Regions from separate parts of the Blautia acetigignens genome, predicted to be linked through region 1. Evidence: riboswitches for the same ligand, from Rfam matches in the RefSeq annotation. Region 1 holds a riboswitch; the other holds the start of a gene.

Evidence for each region. Region 1 has a riboswitch for cyclic di-GMP ahead of OCV70_RS12010 (response regulator). Riboswitches for the same ligand answer to the same signal wherever they lie in the genome.
Region 2: linked by a shared signal. The riboswitch ahead of OCV70_RS14500 (ATP-binding protein) and the one ahead of OCV70_RS12010 (response regulator) in region 1 are both predicted to bind cyclic di-GMP.

What each region holds. Positions count from the first base shown of each region.
Region 1 is NZ_JAOQJM010000009.1:90,772-96,195, reverse strand. Features, by position in the region: gene OCV70_RS12030 (GGDEF domain-containing protein) at 1-460, shown strand, start outside; gene OCV70_RS12025 (P-loop NTPase family protein) at 516-1,490, opposite strand; gene OCV70_RS12020 (DUF4869 domain-containing protein) at 1,496-1,954, opposite strand; tRNA gene OCV70_RS12015 (tRNA-Arg) at 2,064-2,135, opposite strand; cyclic di-GMP riboswitch class I at 2,287-2,362, shown strand; gene OCV70_RS12010 (response regulator) at 2,787-3,161, shown strand; gene OCV70_RS12005 (NanQ anomerase/TabA/YiaL family protein) at 3,306-3,761, shown strand; gene OCV70_RS12000 (hypothetical protein) at 3,912-4,532, shown strand; gene OCV70_RS11995 (LysR family transcriptional regulator) at 4,605-5,424, opposite strand, start outside.
Region 2 is NZ_JAOQJM010000014.1:6,873-12,296, forward strand. Features, by position in the region: gene OCV70_RS14500 (ATP-binding protein) at 1-2,202, opposite strand, end outside; cyclic di-GMP riboswitch class I at 2,278-2,353, opposite strand; gene OCV70_RS14505 (hypothetical protein) at 2,557-3,570, opposite strand; gene OCV70_RS14510 (hypothetical protein) at 3,567-3,779, opposite strand; gene OCV70_RS14515 (sensor histidine kinase) at 3,852-4,073, opposite strand; gene OCV70_RS14520 (hypothetical protein) at 4,198-5,424, opposite strand, start outside.

The sequences.
Region 1 (5,424 bases):
CGGAATCCTTAACCGCCGGGCATTTCAGAAGTCTGTGGAAGATGAAATGTATAAAAAGACGCCGGGGGTTTTCATTTTTATTGATGTGGATAATTTCAAAAGCTATAACGATACATATGGACATAATAATGGAGACTTCTGCCTGAAGCATTTTGCAGAAACCATGAAGAAGTGTTTCCCTGCGGAAAGTATTATCGGCCGATATGGCGGTGACGAGTTTGTAGTTTATTTAAAGAACCTGACGGTGGAAGAAGTGCAGAACTATATGGCAGATTTCCAGAGGATGATTTCTCACTTGACGCTTCCAACCGGCGAACAGGTGCAGCTGTCAGCCAGCGCCGGCGGAGCCGCTTTCCCAGATCAGGGCGAAGATTTCATCTCCCTGTGCCGAAACGCCGATTCCGCGTTGTATAACGTGAAACAAAATGGAAAGGCTGCGTTTAAGATGAAAGAGAAGTAAGTTAAGCAGACTTATAGATAATCGCCGAGCCACCTTGAAGCGAGTGGCCCGGCGATTATACCCATTTAATCAATTTCATAAATTTCTTTACTGAATTTATAACTTTAGAAGACAAATATGCTTTTGAGAGTTTCTTTTTGGTGTAAGACCATACAGAAGAAGTTTTGGTTTTATCTATCAGCAGTGCAGTAAAAAATCTTTCCCAGCTGACAAAGTCCTTGCTTTCTATATAGTCTTCCGGTTTTTGCAAAATATTTTGCACATTTATATTTGGTATAATATTGCATGAGAGCAACAGCCATTCAAAAGATTCCGGCGCATATAGCGCCGCATTTTCGATGTTATTTAAATATACATTTAGCTCACGCATTTCAGAACCAAAAGCAGCTCCATCAGCTATAATAAGTTTTGTTCCTTTTATATCTCGATTTTCTTCCAGCTTTTGAATGATATTTGATTTTCCATCTGCTGAAATACAAGTAATCTTTTGAGCTTTTGCTAATTCAGAAAAAAATTGGTAACCGGAATTGGAATCTTCTGTAATTATCATTTGCGGAACTATGGTAGTTTCTGCGGAAATTTCACCGTATAAATGATACAGTTCGTTATAAGTCTGTCTGGTATTATGGAATTTGCCGGATTCACGAAAACCGTATATTTCATTAATGCTGTAGGGAAGCGTTGGAAGCTTTTCGCGGGTTGCAATTACGAAATAGTTATCAGAACCTTGTACCAGTTCTGCAAATTTTTTTGACTTTAGAAAACGATTTCCCTCATCAATAAATATGATGCTATCTGAAATTTCTTTTAATTCTCTTTCCCAGTCTTCACTATCAATTGTACGGCATGCACGGTCACAAGAGAGTTGTACTCCGCTGTCAGCACCGTATCTTCTGTAATCATGAATGAGATCAATTAATACGGTTTTTCCTGAACCACTGTCTCCTGTAAGAATTGTGATATTTCGTTTTATAATAAAATCATATTTTACTTTTCGTGATTCAACAATTATTCTATGAGAACCTTTCATGCTTATCACTCCGGTTTCATTTCATTTAGATATTTACTGGCTATTGGAAGCAGTTCACGCATGGAATGGACAAGTTCGCCTCCGTTTTTTACTTTTATTTCAAAGGCAGTATTTTTTCCAAAGTCCATCATATGCCTGAGATTAATTGTTATGTCCTTGATCTTTCCAATTTCTAACAGCCATTTTGCGCAATTATCACCACATGCAGATGCATTAAAAATTTTGTCTGGCTCATTTAGAATCAATAACAAAGTCTTGACTCCGCCAGATAATCTTTCTGGTGGGATTTGTCCCAGAACAGGACTGCTAATACATTCACTGCTTAAAATATTTGAGTGATCAATATCTTCAACCATTTTTCTGGCAAGTTCTGTTTCAAACCATTCCGGATCATAAGTATTTTTAAAATAAACATTCGTATTGTAAATACTTTGCGGTTCGTCTCCGTATATGATTGTCAGCATATAATGCCTCCGATGCAGATATAAATTTTGAGCTGTCAGTCTGGGAAAAACAAAAAGCGAGTGAAATTCCAACACCTCCGTTGGAGTTTCACCCGCTTTCCTAGATAAGCGTCCCGTGCGGGAATCGAACCCACAGCTAGCGCTTAGGAGGCGCTTGTTTTATCCGTTAAACTAACAGGACAAATCTGTAGGTACAATTGTACTATATTTAGAAACAAATTACAAGGTTTTTCTTTCGTGAGGAAATGGCAAAACGGATAAAAATAAATTAGGAAACCTGTTGAAAAACAATTGCAATTCAGAGAGAGATTGTATACAATGTTCTAAACAAATTTATAAATGGGCAAAGCAGTCGAAAGGCTGTGACGCAAAACTATAGGGCCTGTAAAATGGCAGCCAGCTGCAGAATAATCGGGATAGGAACACATACTATGGCGAATGCTGCAGTATGTGTTTTTTTATATAGATGGAGTAGAGTGAAAATGAAGAAACAGTTATATAAAGAGGAACTTTTGTATTCCGTTGAGGAACTGTAGCTTAGTGAGGAAGCTTATTCTGCAATACAATCAACAATTTACCACAATCACGCCGTTGGTTTTATTGCAGGATATTATGATGAAAATTTGACGATTGCTTATATCAGTGAATTTTTCCTGCATAATCTTGGGTACAGCTATGAGGAATTTATGAACAGAACCTCTGGATCACTGAAAAATGTGGTTTATGGAAAAAACTGTGCTTATATTGAAAATGATCGGTTTCGATATATCAGCGGTAAAGGCGAAATGCAGATGCAGGAGAATCTTAAGCTTATCAGCCAGGGGATCAAATTGTGGCAGCTATGGCGTCTAAGTTTAAGACGGTTTCCAGTGAGCTTACCCTGGAAGAGGCCTTTTCCCCGGAAAATATCAGGAGCAGGCTGAAAAAGCCGGAGGATATTTTCCGGTTCGAGTACTGCACAATGAATGAGAAGCAGTTTAAATCCATAGCAATTTCTCCGCTGGCATGGACTGAAGGGGAGAACAGGCAGGCGGCAGCAATCCGTTCGCTCCACAAACAGGACGGAAAAACTATCCCCATTGTAGCCATGACTGCCAATGCCTTTGCAGAAGACATTTTGCTTGCCAAAAATGCAGGAATGAACGAACACATCTCCAAACCACTGGACATGACACGGCTCAGGGATGTGCTGAGACGGTGGCTGTAGAGACGTATTTTCTCGAAAAGAAAATCAGAAGTCAGGCAAAATGTAATGGCGCGAATCCATTTAAACTAATATAATCAAATTACCTGAAAAACAGAGGACTGCGATGATGAAGCAGTCAAGTAAAAAATGGAGGGGGAAGTTTTTATGATTACAGATTATGCGGACAAGCTGCATCTTTATGGAGATTTGCAGGAGTATGCAGACATGGTTCTGGCATTTATTGAGAAGCAGAAGAAGGAAAATCTTCCGGCGGGCAGATATGATCTGGAAAATGGTGTGTTTGCCTCTGTGCAGAGTTATACTACAAGACCGTTAGAGGGCTCACAGATGGAATCCCACAAGAAATATTGTGATTTACAGTATCTAATAGAGGGAAAAGAGAAAATCTACTGGGCTTCTTTGCGGAATCTTACAGTGGAGAATGACATGACACCGGAGAGTGATTCTATTCTTTATGTGGCTGGTCCATGGCAGGGGTATACGGTACTGGAGCCGGGAATGTTCGGCTTCTATGCACCGGATGACGGACACATGCCAGGAGTTGCAGCAGACGAGCCGGCACCTGCGAAGAAAATTGTGTTTAAGATTCCAGTGAAATAAGCTGTTTGTGACGGAAGGGAAATACAATATAATTTCTTATTGAAAAAACAGGAACCATATAATATGCTGCTTATAAGTATCATGCTTGTAAGTAGCATTTTTATAATGACATATTATTTGAGGAGTTGTACAAAAGAGGGGGCATAAATCGTGAAAAATCCATTGCATTATCAGATTTCAGAATATGACTGCGGACCCACATCCATGTTGAATGCGATTATTTATCTGTTTGACAGGGATGAGATCCCGCCGGAGGTGATCCGAAATACCATGCTTTACTGTCTGGACTGCTACAGCAAAGAAGGCATTCCGGGAAAAAGAGGTACATCCAGGGCGGCCATGATGTTTCTTTCCAATTGGCTGAATGAGTTTGGGAACCTTGGGATGATGACGGTAAGCAGTGAATATTTGTCGGGATCTGAGGTGTACATAGGTCCGGGGAGTAGGATTAACCAGGCACTGAGTCATGGCGGGGCAGCCGTGGTAAGACTGTTTCTGGATGAACCCCATTATGTGCTCCTTACCGGAGTGAAGGACGGCAGTATTTTGCTGTTTGATCCTTATTATTGGGATGAGCCTTACGAGGAAAAAGATATCCTCATTGATCTGGAACATCCAAGAGCATACAACCGGGAAGTGCCTTTCCGGTATTTCAACCGTGAAGAAGACGTCCTGTATGCCCTTGGAAAAGTAAATGCCCGGGAGGCTGTGCTGGTTTATAATGAGAAAACCAGAGTGCCGGTGGAAGAGGTTATTGAGTACTTTATTTAGTAAAATTGGAAAGATACTACTTATGAGTATATTACTGGTAAGTAGTATCTTTTTGTATTCTGATGATTAACTTTACGGCGCAGAACTCTTCTGCGTCAGCGGATGTTCCCTGTAGTACATCCTGGTAAAGTTCAGGAATTTCTGCATATCTCCGCTGATGTATTTTCCCTTTTTCCAGACCATTCCAATTTTTACGCGAACAGGCGGATTAAGGGGAATGCCGACGATCCCGGAGCTGGCAAATTTGTCAGTCATGCTGGTATAAAGGAAGCAGCCGTATTTTCCGGTTTTTACAAACTGCAGGGTCGTGTAGATCTGGCTGCTGCGCATGACGATATTAGGCGTGTAGCCGTCCATTTCGAACCGTGTTTTTAACAGCTGGTTCTGCACGGAATCAGCGTTGAAGAAAACCATATCTTCTTTTGACATTTCTTTGGTAGTAACCGATTTTTTGTCCGCCAGTCGGTGGTCTTTACTCACACAAAAAACAACCTGGTCATTTGCCAGAACCGCATTATGGAATTTATCAATATTATACTGCTCCATATTAACCAGAGCCAGATCCAGGGTGTCATCCTGAACCAGATTGCAGGCGCGGACAGAGCCGTATTCTTCCAGAACGACAGCAATTTCCGGATGCTCCCGGCGAAAGGCAGTGAGCAGTTCCGGAAAAAAGACCGTGCTCAGCATGGGCGGAATCCCGATGCGAAGAGGCGGTTTCACTCTTGCCATGCTGGAGTAGTCAGCCTGAAGCTCGGTGCAGTACTGAAGAATGTAGGTGGCTTTTTCGTAAAGTGCCTCTCCCTCCTGGGTAAGGATCAGCTGATTTCCTTTCCGGTAAAAAAGACTGATTCCAAATTCGATTTCCAGGTCACGGATGGCTACGGACACG
Region 2 (5,424 bases), on a different contig from region 1:
CATGATATCCATTAATATCAAATTATATTCTCCTGGCTTTGCCCGGGCAAAAATATCCACTGCCTCTTTTCCATTCCATGCACAGCGAACCAGCATGTTCTCATTTTCCAATATAAATTGTGCAATTTCCATATTCAATTCATTATCTTCAACAAGAAGTGCTCTTTTTCCTTTCAGTGAAACATTCTCAACGGATGATTCTGGCATTTTTGATTCTCTGTCTGAGGAAATCTGGAACGGCAATGTAATCACAAATGAAGTTCCTTCATCCACTTTACTGGTAAAACAAATCTGCCCTCCCATCAGTTTTACTAACTGGCTGACAATAGTCATTCCCAGACCAGTTCCCATATTTGCTTTCTGTTCCAGTCTGTTTTCCTGTGTAAAAGGTTCAAACAAATGCTCCTGAAACTCTTCACTCATCCCAATTCCATTATCTGTACAGGTAAATTCGAATACTGCGGTCCGGTCATCAGAACTGATTTCCTGGCAGCCAACAATAATCTTGCCACCCACATGATTATAATTTACTGCATTACTTCCTATATTCTGCAGGATCTGCTGAAGATGAAGAGGACTTCCAACCAATTGATTATGTATGATATTGACAGCTCCCAGGTTCAGTGAAATTCCCTTTTCATGTCCCTGCATCTCAACAATACCGGTCGATTCTCCCAGCACCTTGCGTAAATCGAAAGTTTTTTCTTCCAGCTGCAATGTTCCAGATTCCATTTTATTCATATCCAGGATATCATTCACAAGATTCAGAAGAAATCCAGATGCTGTCAGGACTTTATCTCTGCACTCCTGCTGTTTTTGCAGATCTTCCGGAAAATGGTTTGCAATCTGCGTAATTCCACGGATTCCATTGATTGGAGTCCGGATATCATGACTCATTCGTCTGAGAAAATCAGTTTTTGAAATATTCGCTTTTTCCGCTTCCTGGGCAATTCTTTTCAACTGTTCCTGATATTCGAACTCTTGCTTTTTTTCTTCCGTAATGTCACGTGCTACATAAAGCACCTCCGTAACAGTTCCGTTTGCATCACGCTGCTTCACAATGAATCGTCCCATATGCCAGTGCCCGTCTGCAGCAAGATATTCTCTCGCAATCGTCTCTTCCTGCTGCAGCCTGGCTGCCAGCGTTGTAACCTCAAAGAACTCCCGCATGGTTTTTTGATCCTCTCTGGAAACAACACTTTTCCGTGCGGTACGAAATGCTTCTGAAGCACATCCGTGACTGCCTGTCAACCGATGCATCACCTCGCCCCCGACAACTTCTTCAAAACTGTCTGTTCGTAGGTTCATAGAATAAATCGTCCAGTAAATCTTTGAAATTGCGGATATGACTGCATTGCTTTCCTGTGCTTCTTTCAGTGATTTTTTCAGAGTAACATTTTCAGAAATATCAAGGAATGTGGTTAGTATTGTTTTTTTCCCGTCTGATGTATAAAAAATTTCCGTCTTCGCAATCGCCGGTGTCAGATGTCCCTTTCCGTCAGGGATTACACATTCATAAGAAACAGCTCCGTCATGGTACCGCATATCCATCAGTTTCTCAATTACATTCTGATTTAAATAGGACACAGCCCCTATGAGCCTGCCCAGATTTTCCTGTGCTTCCCCAACTGTCTCCACTCCATAGATGCGCATAGCTTCTGCATTCATATGGACAAGCTCATGCTCTGGCAAGGTATAGGACAGCACTCCAACACTTATCGTATCCAGAAGTTCTTTATAATAAGAAATCTGGTTTTTGTTTTCATCCTTTAAATGCTGGTTCTGTTGCAGCAATCGGTTCTCCAGAAGTTTTTCTTTTTCAAAATGGACAATATCTCCTGCTTCCTGATGATAGCCCACAATCCTGATCATGTTGTCTGGAGATGGGACTCTCCTTCCTGTACAGCGTATATAAATGACTCCCTTTACAGGATGCATATAACGGTAAACAGCTTCTGATTCATGGCTTTTCAGTTCTTCCATGTAATCCCAGAAGCACTCCCTCTCCTGCGGATAAATATGTTCTGCCACATACTCCATACATTTTTCCGGAGACAAATCTTCTGTAATTCCAAACAGTTCATCTGTGATTTCATCTGTATACAGTCTTGTCTTTTTTCCTTCTTCAGACTCTACTTTCCAGAATCCAGAGTTTCCTGCCTGAAAATATGCCTGTATATCCTCATCGTTCAACTTTTTCATAAACATGTCCCTCTCGAATAATATCTTTAGATATACAAATTAAAAGCACTGCCAAACAGACAGCCCCACCTCATTTCATGCAACTGGCTGCCATTTTACAGGCCCTGTAGCTTTGCGTCCCAGACTTTCATCTGGTTTGCTGATTTCCTTATTATAGCTTTTAAAATTATGCAAAAAACTGATTTTATTATACCCCCCTTACTCCACTTTACACAAGGAAAACATCACCGCCTTAATGCCAAAAAAAGCCGGAAGCCACTTTGCTACCCGTGACCTCCGACTCGTTGTGCTTATTCTAATCAGTCCTTACATCCAAATCAGATCCTCAGCCTCATGGATATCCTTCACGCTTTTTTACCAGAGTATATAAGTTCCGGCTTCGTCATCATAATAGTACCAGCCATTTCCTCTTCCGATTGGCTCTCCATTTCCGTCTGACTGCTGATATGGGATATAGGTTCCGGTTTCCGGATCCCAGGAGTACAGATCATAAGGATCTTGTACATTTTCCTCTGCCTCAGAGGTCTGGACTGTTTCATTCCACTCTACGCCGGATTCATCGATCCAGGTGTCTACGCCATCAAAGGTATATACCGTATTGGTCCGGTCCATATATCTGCCATCAGCCAGTTTATAAACTGTTGTGGTATCACCCCTCAGATTTACAAGCATGGCAGTATCTGGTCCTGGGAAGTCGGTTTGTTCTGTCTGGGACTGATAATTACAATCAGATGACTGCCCGGCATCCGGCTGTCCATCCTGGTTGTCCTGACCGCTCGTCACATCTGTTTCTGTAGGTTCCATCGCTACAGCATCCTCACGATTCTCAGGAAGCTGTACCACATCTTTGATAGTTTCAATTGCCTCAATTTTTGAGCTGCCCCATGGATACCCTTTGCCAGTATAACCAGCTGACGAAAGCAGTTCTTCAGCATTCTCTCCAAGGAGTTCCTGGTATGCATCATATACATCTGCCATCTTCTGGGAAAATTCCGCCTGTTCGTCGTTTCCTTTATCCGACAGCCACCGGACAGTCTCACTTTTGATTTCTTCCTGACTAAGGCTGGTTTCGGTTCCCCAGTCCAGAAGATTGGCTGCCATTTTTACAGTTTTTAAGGAACTGCCTGCTGTTCCAGGCTGGACATCCGTGTTGATTTCATTCAGCATATTGTCCAGTTCTGTAACGGCAGAAGAGGTAGTTGTGGTATTTTGAGAGGTTTCATTCCCAGCTATAGAAGCCTCTGTGCTTTTCGCCTCCTGCTTTGCACTGCTGTTCATTGTCATGGTGCCTGTTACATCAGATCCGTTGCAGGCACTTGCTGTAATGGCCATGGCTGTTAAAATTAATAACAATACTGACTTTTTCATAATCTTGTCTCCTCATTTTTTGTTATTTCATAACTCCAAAATTCTTTTTCTGAAACACTTTGTTCCATATGTTCTTCTTTTGCCCATGCAGGGATGTGGAAATTTCCTGTTTCCGGTTCTCTGACGTGGAAATCAATCCTGTCAAACATTTCTTTCAACTCCTTTATTATCACTTTTGATGTTTTATTTTGTAAATCTGACTGATACATACTCTTTGCTCCAATCTACTAATTTGTTCATTTTAGAGTAAAACAAAAGACCCAGTAACTGCTTCCTATAAATCAGTACAGTTCTGCCTGGATCCGGATGGTATCCAGGGTATTATAGAGGAAATGGGGATTGACCTGGCTTTTCAGGTACAGCATGGACATCTTCTGTTCTGTAAGCTCTGCGCGGATAATGTCCGGGTTCTCCAGGGTCAGGTAAAAAGTCAGGGTCATCAGCGTGATCCCCATTCCGCTGATCAGCCAGGTGTGGTGCAGCCCTTGGAGCACACAGACCATCAATTCTACGATTAGGGCTCCCTAACTATGTCTTGGAATATTACTTTTTGGTCTCTTCTTTTGCTTCCAGAATTGCCTGTTTTTTAGAAAATCATCCTTGCAAAAAAATGCACCGACTCACATATTACAGCTCCGCCAGTATCTGGCTTCCTTTCTTTTTCAACCATCTATATAAAACCAGACATAAAAGGAAAGTAATTCCTGTGAATATTCCTGTATATCCTGCAAAGCCCATTTTCCACAGGTCGGTCATTAAATAACCGGCTGCAAACAAAAGCGTATATAAAAATCCTCCAAAAAGATTAACCGCAACACAGGCACTCTGTTTTATTGGTGCCAGTTCACTGGTCCAATTTAGATTTGGCATTTTGAGACCCAGGAAAAGTCCTGACAGTGCCATCAATAATAAAAATCCCAAACCCAGTACAAAGCTTAAAAGTAGTTGTTCCCATGGACAGATTCCTGTCACTGCCATGCAAATAACACAGAACAGCATAGGGATCCCTGTCAGCCCTGCATGCAGGAGCAGTTTAGCTCTTAGTACCTGCCAGGGTGTAATGGGAAGTGACTGAATCAGCCAGAGGTTTTTCCCCTCTAATGAAACAGATGGCGCTGACATATCATTCATGGATGCCAGGGCACAAAGGGCTGCACAAAGGATCAGCATAACCGAGCCCGGCCGATCCCAAAATACCTGGTTCAAGATCATACATAAACCTTTTCCCTTTACCAGAAATGCAATACCTGCAACAGGCAGAAGAATAATTCCAAGCCCACAGTTCAGCATATAATTGGGACTGGAGGTAAAATGAAGGACTTCCCTTCCAAGCAGTGCTGTCGGAATGCTTTTGCATTTTACTGTTTTTTCCCGGTAAACCTTATGCTCCGTTTTTCCTGTGGAGGTTGCAATTTTCAAAAAGCTTTTTGACATCATAAGCCACATAACAGCGAAAAAAACCAGAACTGCCGCCATCACCACAAACAATGCTCCCAAATCACCTGTACCAGACATTCCCAGTAAATATACCGGATATGCAAAAGATTTTACCTGCATTCCATATACCGCTGCATTTGCCAGCAGTTCGCTGATCAGCCTTTGTGCCTGGAAAGAGATAAAATAATATCCACCAAAGAAAGCCAGGGAAATAATCACAGTGATAAAGCTTTTATGTTTCAGCCTCAGGCTGATCTTTGCCACAATCCAGCCAAGGGCACAGGAAAGTGTCATTACAAATATGGAAATTAGTACCAGATATAAAATACCACCTGCCACTGCTTTTACAGAGAATTCCACAGTAACCCAGTAAACAATCACTGCCGGAAGTGTTACAGCACCTGAATACATCAGCCC